Regions from separate parts of the Streptomyces sp. B5E4 genome, predicted to be linked through region 1. Evidence: riboswitches for the same ligand, from Rfam matches in the RefSeq annotation. Region 1 holds a riboswitch; the other holds the start of a gene.
The links. A riboswitch is a leader RNA that binds a small molecule or an ion and turns the genes downstream of it on or off. The one in region 1 is predicted to bind thiamine pyrophosphate.

Region 2: it holds a riboswitch for thiamine pyrophosphate, as region 1 does, so the genes downstream of both, thiO (glycine oxidase ThiO) here and ABGA99_RS36315 (thiamine ABC transporter substrate-binding protein) in region 1, are expected to answer to the same signal.

What each region holds. Positions count from the first base shown of each region.
Region 1 is NZ_JBDPMI010000061.1:1,925-9,694, reverse strand. Features, by position in the region: gene rpsB (30S ribosomal protein S2) at 1-832, shown strand, start outside; gene tsf (translation elongation factor Ts) at 878-1,711, shown strand; gene pyrH (UMP kinase) at 1,984-2,775, shown strand; gene frr (ribosome recycling factor) at 2,874-3,431, shown strand; gene ABGA99_RS36330 (phosphatidate cytidylyltransferase) at 3,503-4,432, shown strand; gene ABGA99_RS36325 (hypothetical protein) at 4,541-4,840, shown strand; gene rlmN (23S rRNA (adenine(2503)-C(2))-methyltransferase RlmN) at 4,881-6,029, shown strand; TPP riboswitch at 6,044-6,154, shown strand; gene ABGA99_RS36315 (thiamine ABC transporter substrate-binding protein) at 6,192-7,250, shown strand; gene ABGA99_RS36310 (iron ABC transporter permease) at 7,337-7,770, shown strand, end outside.
Region 2 is NZ_JBDPMI010000005.1:149,445-157,214, forward strand. Features, by position in the region: gene pknB (Stk1 family PASTA domain-containing Ser/Thr kinase) at 1-1,508, opposite strand, end outside; gene ABGA99_RS09450 (thiazole synthase) at 1,677-2,561, opposite strand; gene thiS (sulfur carrier protein ThiS) at 2,568-2,816, opposite strand; gene thiO (glycine oxidase ThiO) at 2,813-4,072, opposite strand; TPP riboswitch at 4,071-4,181, opposite strand; gene ABGA99_RS09465 (FAD-dependent oxidoreductase) at 4,270-5,568, shown strand; gene ABGA99_RS09470 (Rv2175c family DNA-binding protein) at 5,689-6,054, shown strand; gene thiE (thiamine phosphate synthase) at 6,129-6,827, shown strand; gene metF (methylenetetrahydrofolate reductase [NAD(P)H]) at 6,918-7,770, shown strand, end outside.

The DNA of each region.
Region 1 (7,770 bases):
CTACGAGTTCGTGAAGGAGACCGTCGCGCACGGCGGCACCATCATGTTCGTGGGCACGAAGAAGCAGGCCCAGGAAGCCATCGCCGAGCAGGCCACCCGGGTCGGCATGCCGTATGTGAACCAGCGCTGGCTGGGCGGCATGCTCACCAACTTCTCCACGGTCCACAAGCGGCTGCAGCGCCTCAAGGAGCTCGAGGCGATCGACTTCGAGGACGTGGCCGCCTCCGGCCTCACCAAGAAGGAACTGCTCGTCCTCTCCCGCGAGAAGGCCAAGCTGGAGAAGACCCTCGGCGGCATCCGCGACATGCAGAAGGTGCCGAGCGCCGTCTGGATCGTGGACACGAAGAAGGAGCACATCGCCGTCGGCGAGGCGCGCAAGCTGCGCATCCCGGTCGTCGCGATCCTCGACACCAACTGCGACCCCGACGAGGTCGACTACAAGATCCCGGGCAACGACGACGCGATCCGCTCCGTCACGCTGCTGACCCGCGTCATCGCCGACGCCGTCGCCGAGGGTCTGATCGCCCGCTCCGGTGCCGCCACCGGTGACGAGAAGGCCGTCAAGACCGACGCCGAGCCGCTCGCCGAGTGGGAGCGCGACCTTCTCGCCGGCGAGAAGGACGGCAAGACGGCGCCGGCCACGCCGGCCGAGAAGACGGACGAGGCCGCCGCCGAGGCCGAGGTGCAGACCTCCGCCGAGACCGCCAAGGTCGCCGACGCCGAGCAGGCCGACGAGACCCCCGCCCCGGCCGCCGAGCAGGCCACCGAGGTCGCAGAGGCCACCGAGGCCACCGAGGTCGCGCAGCCCTCCGGCGACGCCCCGCAGGCCTGATCCGCCGATCCCAGTCACCCGTCGAGAAGAGAAAACCACCCAATCATGGCGAACTTCACCGCCGCCGACGTCAAGAAGCTCCGGGAGCTCACCGGCGCCGGCATGATGGACTGCAAGAAGGCGCTGGAAGAGGCCGAGGGCGACGTCGACAAGGCCGTGGAGCTGCTCCGCGTCAAGGGCCAGAAGGGCGTCGCCAAGCGTGAGGGCCGCTCCGCCGAGAACGGCGCCGTCGTCTCCGTGCTCGCCGACGACAACACCTCCGGCGTGCTGCTGGAGCTGAAGTGCGAGACCGACTTCGTCGCCAAGGGCGACAAGTTCGTCGCCGTCGCCAACGCGCTCGCGGAGCATGTCGCGGCCACCAAGCCGGCCGACCTGGAGGCGCTGCTCGCCTCCGAGATCGAGGGCAAGACCGTCCAGACGTACGTGGACGAGGCCAACGCCACCCTCGGCGAGAAGATCGTCCTCGACCGCTTCGCGAGCTTCGAGGGCGCCTACGTGGGCACGTACATGCACCGCACCTCGCCGGACCTGCCGCCGCAGGTCGGTGTGCTGGTCGAGCTGGACAAGGCCGACCCGCAGACCGCCAAGGAGGTGGCGCAGCACATCGCCGCCTTCGGCCCGCGCTGGCTGTCCCGCGAGGACGTCCCGGCGGACACGGTGGAGAACGAGCGCCGCGTCGCCGAGGCCACGTCCCGCGAGGAGGGCAAGCCGGAGGCCGCCCTGCCGAAGATCGTCGAGGGCCGTGTGAACGGCTTCTTCAAGGAGAACGTGCTGGTGGACCAGCCGTTCGCCAAGGACCCGAAGAAGTCGGTGCAGAAGGTGCTCGGCGAGGCGGGCGTGCAGGTGACCCGCTTCGCGCGCATCCGCGTCGGCGCCTGAGCGCCGGCGCCACCGTGCCGCCCGGCGCGCGTAAGCGCGACCGCACGGCACGTGCCGCGAGGTGATGCGCCGCACGGCGGGTCGCCACGGGGCACGGCGCGCACGGTGTGCGGCGAACGGCCACCGGCGCCGCTAGGGTCGGGTTGAGTTGTTGCGGGCCGGTGCGGGGGACCGCCGCCGGGCCGCGGAAGTGACGAGGAGGCCATTGCCGGGAACGGGTGAATGAGAACCCCACGGCGATGGCCTCCTTCGCATGCGCACGAGGAGACTTCATGAACGAGGACGCCGACGCGGACCACGGCCACCAGGAGAAGGCGGACAACGGCCACCACACGAAGAGGGACAGCTCGCGCTTCCTGCTGAAGCTGTCGGGCGAGGCGTTCTCCGGCGGCGGGGACCTCGGCGTCGACCCGGACGTCGTGCGCGCCATCGCCCGCGAGGTCGCGGCCGTCGTCCGCGACGGGTACGAGATCGCGGTGGTGATCGGCGGAGGCAACTTCTTCCGCGGCGCCGAACTGCAGCAGCGCGGCATGGACCGGGCCCGCTCCGACTACATGGGCATGCTCGGCACGGTCATGAACTGCCTTGCCCTGCAGGACTTCCTGGAGAAGGAGGGCATCGACTCCCGGGTGCAGACGGCGATCACGATGGGCCAGGTCGCCGAGCCGTACATCCCGCTGCGCGCCATCCGGCACATGCAGAAGGGCCGCGTGGTCATCTTCGGCGCCGGCATGGGCATGCCCTACTTCTCGACGGACACCACCGCCGCGCAGCGTGCCCTGGAGATCCACGCCGAGGCGCTGCTCATGGGCAAGAACGGCGTCGACGGGGTCTACGACGCCGACCCCAAGAAGAACCCCGACGCGGTGAAGTTCGACGCGCTCGGATACGGCGAGGTCATCACCCGTGACCTCAAGGTCGCCGACGCCACGGCCGTCACCCTGTGCCGCGACAACGAACTGCCCATCCTCGTCTTCGAGCTGCTGAAGGAGGGCAACATCGCCCGGGCGGTGCGGGGTGAGAAGATCGGTACGCTCGTGAGCGCGCACGGCAGCCGGGTCTGAGGGATGGACAACGGCCTGCCGGTCGGACACCGTGCAGGCATGGTACGGGCGGACGGGGGCACTCCCGTCCCGCTCACAGAAGAGACCAGGAGCCAGTGGTGATCGAAGAGACCCTCCTCGAAGCCGAGGAGAAGATGGAGAAGGCCGTCGTGGTCGCCAAGGAGGACCTCGCCGCGATCCGCACCGGGCGGGCCCATCCGGCGATGTTCAACAAGATCACGGCGGATTACTACGGGGCTCAGACCCCCATCAACCAACTGGCGTCGTTCTCGGTGCCGGAGCCGCGGATGGCGGTGGTGACACCGTTCGACAAGACCGCCCTGCGCAACATCGAGCAGGCGATCCGCGACTCCGACCTCGGCGTCAACCCCTCCAACGACGGCAACATCATCCGGGTGGTCTTCCCGCAGCTCACCGAGGAGCGCCGCAAGGAGTTCATCAAGGTCGCCAGGGCCAAGGGCGAGGACGCGCGGATCGCCATCCGCTCCGTGCGCCGCAAGGCCAAGGAGGCCATCGACAAGGCCGTCAAGGACGGCGAGATCGGTGAGGACGAGGGCCGCCGCGGCGAGAAGGAGCTCGACGACACCACCCACAAGTACGTGGCCCAGGTCGACGAGCTGCTCAAGCACAAGGAAGCAGAGCTGCTCGAGGTCTGATGAACGACTCCTCCAGGGGGGCCCCGGCGGGTCCCGTGTACGGCGGGGGTGAAAGGGCGCAGACTCCGCGCATGCCCATCGTGTCCGGCGACGCCCCTGCCGACGAACCCTCCCCAGGTCCCTCCGGGGGACCCGGCGTCCCGGGCGACGCCTCCGCCCCGCCGCCGCCCGCTCCCAAGCGGCGCCGCGGCGGCCGGGACCTCGGCGCGGCCATAGGCGTCGGGCTCGGCCTCGGCGCCATCGTGCTGGCCACGCTGTTCGTCGTGAAAGTGCTCTTCCTCGGCGTCATCGTCGTCGCCGTGGCGGTCGGGCTGTGGGAGCTGACGTCGCGGCTGGCGGAGTGCCGCGGCATCCGCACGCCGCTGGTGCCGCTGGCGCTCGGCGGCATCGCCATGGTCATCGCCGGGTACGCGCGCGGCGCCGAGGGCGCCGGGGCGGCACTCGCGCTCACCGCCCTCGCCGTCCCCGTCTGGCGGCTGACGCGCCCCGCGGAGGACTACCTCCGCGACGTCACCGCCGGCGTCTTCGCCGCGTTCTACGTGCCCTTCCTCGCGAGCTTCGTCGCGCTGATGCTCGCCGCGGACGACGACGGGCCGCAGCGGGTGCTGACGTTCCTGATCCTCACGGTGATCAGCGACACCGGCGCGTACGCCGTGGGCTACAAGTTCGGCCGCCACAAACTCGCCCCGCGCATCAGCCCCGGCAAGACCCGCGAGGGGCTGGGCGGCGCGCTGGCCTTCGCGATGGCGGCGGGCGCGGTGTGCATGGAACTGCTCATCGACGACGGCCGCTGGTGGCAGGGCCTCCTGCTGGGCGCCGCCGCAGCCGCCTCCGCGACGCTCGGGGACCTCGCCGAATCGATGATCAAACGCGACCTCGGCATCAAGGACATGGGCACGCTGCTCCCCGGCCACGGTGGGATCATGGACCGGCTGGACTCGCTGCTGCCGACGGCGCCGGTCGTGTGGCTGCTGATGGTGATCTTCGTCGGCGGGGGCTGACCGCCGCGTTCCCCCTGTGCGGTTTCGGCGAGGGCCGAAACATCTGTGAGCCGCGCCGGGCGGGTGGGCACGGTGGTGGCGGATGTCCGCGACCCAAGGGGGATTTCGATGAGGATCAAGCACACGGCGGCGCGCGCGACGGCGGTGGCCCTGCTGGCGACCGGGGGCGTGGCGGTGGGCACCGCCACGGCGGCGGCAGGCGACGGCCCCGGCGCACCCGGCGGCACCGTCGCGCCGCTCCTGGACTGGCAGGGCAGCGACAGGGCCGCACCCGCGGAACACGACTGGGGCGTCGCGCCCATGGGCGACGACCACGGGTCGCCGGGCGGCGGGGCGGCCCCCGTGGGCGACGGCCACGGCTCGCCCATCAGCGCGCTTGAGCGGGCGAATTCGGGCATTTGGGGTTAAGGCGGGCGGGGGTGAATCCGTCTGCGACACTGGTACGGCTATGCCGAAGCCAGGAGAGCTCACCTTCGCCGTCCCCCGTGGTGCCAAGAAGCCGCCGCGGCACCTAGCCGACCTCACCCCCGCCGAGCGCCGCGACGCCGTCGCCGAGCTGGGGGAGAAGCCGTTTCGTGCCACGCAGCTCTCGCGCCACTACTTCGCGCGCTACGCCACCGACCCGGCCGGCTGGACCGACGTGCCGGCCGGGTCCCGGGAGAAGCTCGCCGAAGGGCTGCTGCCCGAGCTGATGACCGTCGTACGGCATCTGAGCTGCGACGGCGACACCACCCGCAAGACCCTGTGGCGGCTCTTCGACGGCACGCTGGTCGAGTCGGTGCTCATGCGCTACCCCGACCGCGTCACCATGTGCATCTCCTCCCAGGCCGGGTGCGGCATGAACTGCCCGTTCTGCGCCACCGGCCAGGCCGGGCTGACCCGCAACCTGTCCACCGCCGAGATCGTCCACCAGATCGTCGACGGCATGCGCGCCCTGCGCGACGGCGAGGTCCCGGGGGGCACCGCCCGGGCCGAAGGCTCCGGGGGAGGCCCCGCGCGGCTGTCCAACATCGTCTTCATGGGCATGGGCGAGCCGCTGGCGAACTACAACCGCGTGCTGTCCGCCATCCGCCGCCTCACCGACCCCGAGCCCGAGGGCCTCGGGCTCTCCCAGCGCGGCATCACCGTCTCCACCGTCGGCCTCGTGCCCGCCATGCACCGCTTCGCCGACGAGGGCCTGAAGTGCCGCCTCGCCGTCTCCCTGCACGCGCCCGACGACGAGCTGCGCGACACCCTCGTGCCCGTCAACACCCGCTGGCAGGTCCGCGAGGTCCTCGACGCCGCCTGGGAGTACGCCGCCCGCTCCGGCCGCCGCGTCTCCATCGAGTACGCGCTGATCAGGGACATCAACGACCAGGCCTGGCGCGCCGACCTCCTCGGCCGCCTCCTCAAGGGCCGCCGCGCGCACGTCAACCTCATCCCGCTCAACCCCACGCCCGGCTCCAAGTGGACCGCCTCCCGGCCCGAGGACGAGCGGGCCTTCGTCGCCGCCCTGGAGGCCCACGGCGTGCCCGTGACCGTACGGGACACCCGCGGCCAGGAGATCGAAGGAGCCTGCGGGCAGCTCGCCGCCTCCGCGGCCGACGCACCAGCCTGATATCGTTCATTTGTACACACCGACAGGGGAGCGCTCGCAGCGCTGAGAGTGCGGCACCGTCCAGGCCGCAGACCCTCGAACCTCGCCCAGGTCATTCTGGGTAGGAAGTTCGGTCGAGACTCTGCTGCTGCCCGGGCTGCCCGCCGCCACGAAAGCAGCCCGATGAAGCGCATCGTCACCACCGCCTTGGCCGCGTCCCTCGCCCTGGGCCTGGCCGCCTGCGGCTCGGACTCCGGCGACGGATCCGGGTCAGGCCCGGACGGCAAGAGCGTCACCCTCGTCACCCACGACTCCTTCGCCGTCTCCGACGACGTCCTCAAGGCGTTCGAGAAACAGTCCGGGTACACGGTCGACATCCTCAAGGGCAAGGACGCCGGCTCCGCCGTCAACCAGGCCGTCCTGTCCAAGGACAACCCCCAGGGCGACGTCTTCTTCGGCATCGACAACACCCTCCTCTCCCGCGGCCTCGACAACGGGATCTTCACGCCGTACGAAGCGAAGGGGCTGGACCGCATACCCGGGGAACTCCAGCTCGACGCCGGCGAACACCGCGTCACCCCCGTCGACTACGGCGACGTGTGCGTCAACTACGACCGCGCGTACTTCGAGGAGAAGAACCTCGACCCGCCGCAGACCTTCGACGACCTCGCCGACCCCCGCTACCGGGACCTCCTCGTCACCGAGAACGCCGCCACCTCCTCCCCGGGCCTGGCCTTCCTCCTCGCCACCGCCGACGCGTACGGCGACGAGGGCTGGGAGGACTACTGGAGCCGGCTGCGGGACAACGGCGTCGAGGTCGTCGACGGCTGGGAGCAGGCGTACTACGAGCGCTTCTCCGGCGCCGGCAAGGGCGACAAGCCGCTCGTCGTCTCGTACGCCTCCAGCCCGCCCGTCCTCGACATGGAATCGCAGCCCGAGGAAGCCACCACCGGCGTGGCCACCGGCACCTGCTTCCGCCAGATCGAGTTCGCCGGGCTGCTCGCCAACGCCGGCAACACCGAAGGCGGCAAGGCCCTCATCGACTTCCTCATCGGCGAGCGGTTCCAGAAGGACATGCCGCTGCAGATGTTCGTCCACCCCGTGCGGGAGAACACCGAACTGCCCGAGGTCTTCACCCGCTACGGCGAGGAGATCGCCGACCCGCACACCCTCGACCCGGCGACCGTCGACGACAACCGGGAGCAGTGGATCAAGACGTGGACCTCGCTGGTCGTGAAGTAACCCGGGCCGCGGGACGCGGCAGGGGAGACACGGGAACGGGCGCCGGCCGCCGCCGGATACGCGGGGCGGCCGGACGGCTCGCGCTCATGGCCGTCCCCGCCGCGTTCTTCGCCGTCTTCTTCGCCTACCCCGTCGGCGCCATCGTCGCCCGCGGCCTGCGCGAGGGCGGCCGCTGGCAGTTCGGCCGCATCCCCGACGTCCTCGGCGACCCCGACATCCTCGGCGTCCTGTGGTTCACGCTCTGGCAGGCCGCCGCCTCCACGGGGCTCACCCTCGTCCTCGCGCTGCCCGCCGCGTACGTCTTCGCCCGCTTCGACTTCCCCGGCAAGCAACTGCTGCGCGCCCTGGTCACCGTGCCGTTCGTGATGCCCACCGTCGTCGTCGGCTCCGCGTTCCTCGCGCTCACCGGCCGCGGCGGCGTCCTCGACGGCTGGTGGGGCACCCGGCTGGACACCAGCGTGTGGGCCATCCTGCTGGCGCACGTCTTCTTCAACTTCGCCGTCGTCGTACGGACCGTCGG
Region 2 (7,770 bases), on a different contig from region 1:
ATCTCCACCGCCCGGCCGGCCCTGATCTTCTCCCCGTCCCCGGGGTCGGTGCTGATCACGCGCCCGGCGGGCAGCTCCTCGCTGAACGCCTCCCGTGTCACGCCCGGCTTCAGCCCGGCGTCGCTCAGCTCGTCCCCGGCCTCGTCGAGCGGGACCGCGTACAGCTCGGGTACCTCGACCATCTCCGGGCCCTTGGAGAGCACGAGCGTGACGGAGTCGCCCTGGCGGATGCGGCTGCCGCCCTCGGGGTCGGTGCGCAGGACGAGGCCGGCCTTCACGGTGTCGCTGAAGTCCTCCTTGACGTCCGCGTCCAGGTCCTCGCCGGAGAGCATGCTCCGCGCCTCGGTCTCGGTCTTGCCGAGCACGAAGGGGACCTTGGTGAACTGCCCGGAGTTGATGTACCAGACGCCCGTGCCGACGCCGAGCACCAGCACCGCCGCCAGCAGCGCCAGCAGTCCGATCCGCGGCTTGGGGCGGCCCGGCCGCGCCGGGGCGCCGGGCGCCGGCGGGCCGGGCGGCCGGGCGGCGGTGCCGCCCGCGGGCCCCGCGGCGGGCGTCTCCAGCACGCTGGTGACGTTCAGCCGCTCCTGCGCGGCCGTCGGGCCCGGCACCACGGCCGTACGGTCCTCGGAGCCGATCCGCTCCGCGGCGACGGCCTGCGGCGGCATCGCGTCCAGCTCCTCGTCGGTGAGCCGGGCGCGGGCGCTGCGTACGGCCGACAGCAGCTCCACGGCGTCCGCCGGGCGTGTCTCGCTGCTGCGCGCGGCGGCGGCGGCGACCAGGTCGTCCAACTGCGCGGGCAGCCCCGGGACGACGGCGGACGGCGGCTCGACGTCCTCGTGGAGGTGCTGGTAGAGCACGTGCGCGGCGTGCTCGCCCGCGTGCGGCTTGGCGCCGGTGAGCATCTCGTAGAGCATCACGCCGCAGGCGTACACGTCGACCCGGGGGTCGGCGGCGCCGCGCTCGATCTGCTCGGGCGCCAGATACGACACGCTGCCGAGCACGGTGCCGGTGGAGGCGGTGGTGTGGGTGTTCACGGCGCGGACGAGCCCGAAGTCGGCGACCTTGACGCGGCCGTCGTCGCCGATGAGGACGTTCTCCGGCTTCATGTCGCGGTGGACGAATCCGGCCCGGTGCGCGGCGCCGAGCGCGGCGAGCACGGGCTCCAGGATGTCCAGCGCGGCCCGCGGCTGGAGCGCGCCGCGGTCGTTCAGCACGTCGCGCAGGGTGCAGCCCGGGACGTACTCCATGGCCAGGAAGACGTGCGGGCCGTCGGTGCCCTGGTCGTAGACGCCCACGACGTTCGGGTGGGCGAGGCCGGCGACCGACTTGGCCTCCAGGATGAACCGCTGGACGAAGGAGGCGTCGGCGGCGAGCGACGGGTGCATGACCTTGACGGCGAGCACCCGGTCGAGCCGGGTGTCCAGCGCGCGGTAGACCGTGGCCATGCCGCCGGCGGCGATGCGTGCGTCGACGCGGTAGCGCCCGTCGAGCGTCTGCCCGACCATGGGGTCGCCCCACCCTCCCGGCGGATGGGGGGACGGGTCCAGAGTCGTGTCCACGAAGCGCAGTCTACGAGGTGAGGGACGCGTTCCCGTCACCGTTGTGCTGCAGTACGTTCCCGATGGCGTGCCGGTACGGCGGGCCGCGCGGGGGCCGGTACGGGGCCGGGGAGTTCACGCGAACGCGGGCCGCTCCGGGTCCGGCCCCGGCCCTCCGTCCGGGCCGGAGCCCGGGCCCAGCTCCGCCACGCCGGCCGCCGGGGACGACGCCCGCGCGAAGTGCCGGCGCGGGATGCGCCCCGCGCGCGCGGCGAGCCGGCCCGCGGCGATCGCGTACCGCATCGCCTCCGCCATCAGCACCGGTTCCTGCGCCCGGGTCACCGCGGACGCCAGCATCACCGCGTCGCAGCCCAGCTCCATCGCCTGTGCGGCGTCGGAGGCGGTGCCGGCGCCGGCGTCGAGGATGACGGGCACCCCGGCGGCCTCGGTGATGAGCTGGAAGTTGTGCGGGTTGCGGATGCCGAGCCCGGAGCCGATGGGGGAGCCCAGCGGCATCACGGCGGCGCAGCCGGCGTCCTCCAGCTTGCGGGCGAGCACGGGGTCGTCGTTGGTGTACGGGAGCACGGTGAAGCCGTCGTCGACGAGCGTCTCGGCGGCGGCCAGCAGCTCGACGGGGTCGGGCAGCAGGGTGCGTTCGTCGGCGATGACCTCCAGCTTCACCCAGTCCGTGCCGAGCGCCTCGCGGGCCAGCCGGGCGGTGAGGACGGCCTCGCCCGCGGTGAAGCAGCCGGCGGTGTTCGGCAGCACGCGGATGCCGTGGCGGCGCAGCACGTCGAGTACGGAGCCGTGCACGCCGGGGTCGATGCGGCGCATCGCGACGGTGGTCAGCTCGGTGCCGGAGGCGAGGAGGGCGCGCTCCATGCTCTCCAGGCTGCTCGCGCCGCCGGTGCCCATGATGAGGCGGGAGGAGAAGCGGACGCCGGCGATGGTGAGGGGGTCGGCGGCAGTGGGATCTGTGGTGTCTGTCACCCCTGCGGGGGCGGTGGCGGTGCTGTTCACGGTGGGTCAGCCTCCCTGGACCGGGGTCAGGATCTCGACGCGGTCGCCGTCGCCGAGGGTGGTGGTGGGCCAGCTCCCGCGCGGTACGACGTCCTCGTTGACGGCGGCGGCGACGCCGCGGGGCGCGCTGGTGAGGGTGGCGACGAGGGCGTCGAGGGTGAGGCCCGCGGCGATCCGGCGCGGTGCGCCGTTGACGGTGATGGTCGGGGAGTCGGTACGGGCGTCCGTACGGGTCTGCGTGGCGTCCTCGGTCATGCGTGCCGCCCTTCGTGCCGCTGGTGCGTGGTGCCGAACCGGGTGGCCGCGAACGGGCGGGCCACCTCGGGGAGTTCGCCGCCGGTGAGGACGGCGGCGAGCGCGTCGCCGGTGACCGGGGTGAGGAGCACCCCGTTGCGGTAGTGGCCGGTGGCCAGGTGCAGCCCCGCCAGGGCGGTGGGGCCCAGCAGCGGCGCGTTGTCGGGGGAGCCGGGGCGCAGCCCGGCGCCGGTCTCCACGAGCGGCAGCTCCGTCAGCCCGGGCAGCAGCTCGTGGGCGTCGCGCAGCAGCTCGTACACGCCGCCCGCGGTGACCGTGGTGTCCCAGCCCAGCTCCTCGCTGGTGGCGCCGACGACCAGCTCACCGCTCTCCCGCGGCACCAGGTACACGCTGCTGCCGCGCACCACGGCCCGTACCGTACGGGACAGGAAGGGCGTCCCGGCGCCGGGCATCCGCAGCCGCAGCACCTGCCCCTTCACCGGCCGCACCGGCGGCCGTACCGCCTCCGGCACCCCCACCAGGCCGCCGCTGCGGCTGCCCGCGGCGAGCACCGTCTGCCCGGCGGCGATCCGGGTGCCGTCCGCCAGCTCCGCGCCCGCCGCCCGCTCGTCCGCGCCCGCGCCCGCGCCGGCGATCCGCAGCCGGACCGCGAGGCTGCGGTGGAAGGCGACCCCGGCCCGCTCGCAGGCGGTGACCAGCGCCGCGGTCAGCAGCCGCGGGTCCGTCTGGTGGTCGCCGTCGACGCGCAGCCCGCCGCGTACTCCGGGCGCGAGCATGGGCTCCAGCCGGCGGCACTCGCTGCCGCTGAGCCACTGCGCGGAGAGCCCCAGCCGCTGCTGGAAGCCGTGCAGTTCGCGCAGTTGGGCGCGGTCGTCCGCGTCGAGGGCGACGGACAGCGCGCCGCAGCGGCGGTAGCCGATGTCCTGGCCGGACGCCTCCGCCAGCTCGGCCGCGAACGCCGGATAGCGCTCCGCGGCGGCCAGGTTGAGCGCCAGCAGCGCTTCCTCGCCGTAGTGCAGTTCGGTGACGGCGGCCAGCATCCCGGCCGCGACCTGCGCGGCGCCGCCGCCGGGGGCCGGGTCGGCGACGGCGGTGGCCAGCCCGCGGCGGGCCGCCTGCCAGGCGGTGACCAGGCCGATGACGCCGCCGCCGACGACGAGGACGTCGTAGGCGGCATCGGCCGTGCGCGGCGCGCCGGTTGGGCCCGCCGCCGGTGTCGTGGTGGGTTCTGTCGGGGGTGTGTCGCGTGGCTGCATGGGCGCGTTCGCCCCTCCCTTCGCCGGCATGACCCGGATCAGGTTCGTACGGTCGGGGGCCGCCAGCCCCCCTCTCAGCCCGGTGCGCCGGGCTCCCGCGAGTCTTCCCGGTCACCCTAACTCCGTACGCCCGGCCGCTGTAAGGGAGCCTCGCGAGCGGGCCCGGCACGAGCGGCGGGCGACGGGCGCGGCATAAAGTGATCGGTGTGACCGACGCCGAACCGGAGCGCGGCCCCGCCGGCCGGGCCGCCAGCCGCCCCAGCAGTGCCGCGGACCCCACCGCGGGCACCGTCGTCGTCGGCGCCGGCATGGCCGGCGTGCAGACCGCCGTGGCGCTGCGCGAGCAGGGCTACGCGGGCACCGTCACCCTCGTCGGCGCGGAGCCGCACGACCCGTACGACCGGCCGCCGCTGTCGAAGGCGGTGCTGCTGGGCAAGGCGGAGGGCTCGGCGTTCGAGGTGGACTTCGCGGAGTACGGCATCGGGCTCCGGCTGGGGCTGCACGCCGACCGGCTGGACACCGCGCGGCGGGTGCTGGAGACGGACGCCGGGCCCGTTCCGTACGGGAACCTGGTCCTCGCCACCGGCGCGGCGCCCGTCCCGCTGCCCGGTGCCCGGGCCGGCGCCACGCCCGGCGTGCACCTGCTGCGCACCCTCGACGACGCGGCGCGGCTGCGCGCGGTGCTCGTGCGGCGCAGCCGGATCCTGGTGGTCGGCGCGGGCTGGATCGGCGCGGAGCTGACCACCGCGGCGCGCGAGCAGGGCTGCGAGGTGACGGTCGTGGAGGCCGCGGGGCATCCGCTGGCGGCCGCGCTGCCCGCGGCGGTCGCGGCGCCGATGGCCACGTGGTACGAGGAGAGCGGTGCCCGGCTGCTGACGGGGCGCCGGGTGGAGCGCGTCGAGAGCCCGGGCGAGGAGGGGCCGGTCGCGGTGGTCCTCGACGACGGCACGGAGCTGACCGCCGACGCCGTCGTCGTCGGCATCGGCGCCCACCCGGCCACGGCCTGGCTCGCCGGCTCCGGCGTCGAGCTGGGTGACGACGGGGCGGTGCGGGCCGACGAGCGGCTGCGTACGAACGTGCCCGGGGTCTGGGCCGTCGGCGACTGCGCGTCCTTCCCGTCCGCGCGCTACGGTGAGCGGCTGCTGATCCACCACTGGGACAACGCCCTCCAGGGCCCGACGACGGTCGCGGCGGACATCGCGGGGGCGCCGGGCGGGGTGTACGACCCGGTGCCGTATTTCTGGTCCGAGCAGTTCGGCCGCTTCGTGCAGTACGTCGGCCACCACACGGACGGCGACGAGCTGCTGTGGCGCGGCGACCCGCAGGGTTCCTCGTGGTCGGTGTGCTGGCTGCGCGCCGGCCGGCTCATCGCGCTGTTGGCCGTCGGCCGGCCGCGGGACCTCACCCAGGGGCGCAAGCTGATCCATGCCGGCGCCGCGCTGGACCGCGAGCGGGCCGCCGACGCGGCCGTACCGCTGAAATCAGCCGTGCTGTGATGTCCGCGGCGCGCCGAGCACCGCGCCGCTTTCCCCGAATCCGGGGATACTTCGCGGTGATATGCCTCCCTTTGGCGCTGCCCTGTACCGACAGGCCGCCCGAGATGGCAGGCTGGGGGGGTGACCGAGATTGATGCGAAGATCGATGCTCTCGTCCCCTCCTGGCTCACCCTTCCCGACATCGCGGAGAAGCTCGACGTCGAGGTGACCCGCGTGCGGCAGTTGGTCAGGGAAGGCCAGCTGATCGCGGTGCGGCGGGGTGAGAACAAGACGCTGCAGGTGCCCGCCGAGTTCATCGGCGAGGGGAAGGTCGTCAAGGGCCTCACCGGCACCCTGACGCTGCTCAAGGACGACGGCTTCAGCGACGCGGAGGCGCTGGAGTGGCTGTTCACCCCCGACCCCTCGCTCCCGGGGACTCCCGCGCAGGCGCTGCGCGAGAACCGCGGGACGGAGGTCAAGCGCAGGGCGCAGGCACTGGCTGTGTAACCTCGCGGGGCCGGGCGCGCACCCGCGGGTCCGGCCCCGCGACCGTACGAGACCGTACGAGGGGGGAGCGCCGTATGACGGCCGGAACCGCCGCCGGTGCCACCGTGGACGCCCGCGCACGGCTCGGCGCCGCGCAGCTCTATCTGTGCACGGACGCCCGTACCCGCCAGGGCGACCTGCCCGAGTTCCTGGACGCCGTGCTGGCCGCCGGCGTGGACATCGTCCAACTGCGCGACAAGGGCATGGAGGCGCGCGAGGAGCTGGCGCACCTGGAGGTGTTCGCCGACGCCTGCCGCCGGCACGGCCGGCTGCTCGCGGTCAACGACCGCGCCGACGTGGCGCACGCCGCCGGCGCCGACGTGCTGCACCTGGGCCAGGGCGACCTGCCCGTGCCCGCCGCCCGCGCCCTCCTGGGTGCCGGGCCGAACGACGTGCTGATCGGCCGCTCCACCCACGCCGAGGCGGAGACCCGGGCCGCGGCCGAGGAGCCAGGCGTCGACTACTTCTGCACCGGCCCGTGCTGGCCCACCCCCACCAAGGCCGGACGCCCCGCGGCCGGCCTCGGTCTCGTCCGGTATGCGGCGGGGCTCGGCACCGACCGCCCGTGGTTCGCCATCGGCGGAATCGACCTCGGAAACCTCGACGAGGTCCTGGCGGCCGGCGCCCGGCGCGTCGTCGTCGTCCGCGCCCTCACCGCCGCGGAGGACCCCGGAGCTGCGGCGGGTGCGTTCGTACGACGGCTGCGCGCGGCCCGGAACGGTGACGTCCGGTAGGCGCGGGGGCGCCCGCGGCACCGGGTCCTGCCCAGGCAATTGAGCTGGCCGTCTTGGGTCCGGAGGTGACCGGCGGTTAACCTGCCGCGTATGGCCACCGGCATCGCTTCGACCAGGAATGATCGCGCAGTCACTGTTCGTGAACTGCTCGCGTCCGGCAAGCAGTCGTTTTCGTTCGAGTTCGCCGCCCCGAAAACCGACAAGGGCGAGCGGACCCTCTGGAACGCCGTACGGCGCATCGAGGCCGTACAGCCGACCTTCGTCTCCGTGACGTACGGCGCCGGCGGCTCGTCCCGCGAGGGCACCGTCCGCGCCACCGAGCGCATCGCCACCGACACCACGCTCACGCCCGTGGCGCACCTCACCGCGGTCGACCACTCCGTCGCCGAACTCCGCAACGTCATCGGCCAGTACGCGGACGCCGGCATCCGCAACATGCTCGCGGTCCGCGGCGACCCCCCGGGCGACCCGATGGGGGAGTGGGTCGCGCACCCGCGGGGGGTGGCGTACGCCGCGGATCTGGTCCGGCTGATCAAGGAGTCGGGCGACTTCTGCGTCGGCGTGGCCGCCTTCCCCGAGCGGCACCCCCGGTCCACGGACTGGGACACCGACATCCGGCACTTCGTCGACAAGTGCCGCGCGGGCGCGGACTACGCGATCACCCAGATGTTCTTCCACGTCGACGACTACCTGCGGCTGCGTGACCGGGTGGCCGCCGCGGGCTGCACGACGCCGATCATCCCGGAGATCATGCCGGTCACCAACGCCCGGCAGATCCAGCGGTTCGCCGAGCTGAGCGGGGCCACGTTCCCGCCGGAGCTGGCGGATCGGGTTCTCGCGGTCGAGGAGGACCGGGCCGCGGTACGCTCCATTGGCATCGAGTACGCCACGGACATGTGCGAGCGGTTGCTGTCCGAGGGAATCCCCGGACTGCACTTCATTA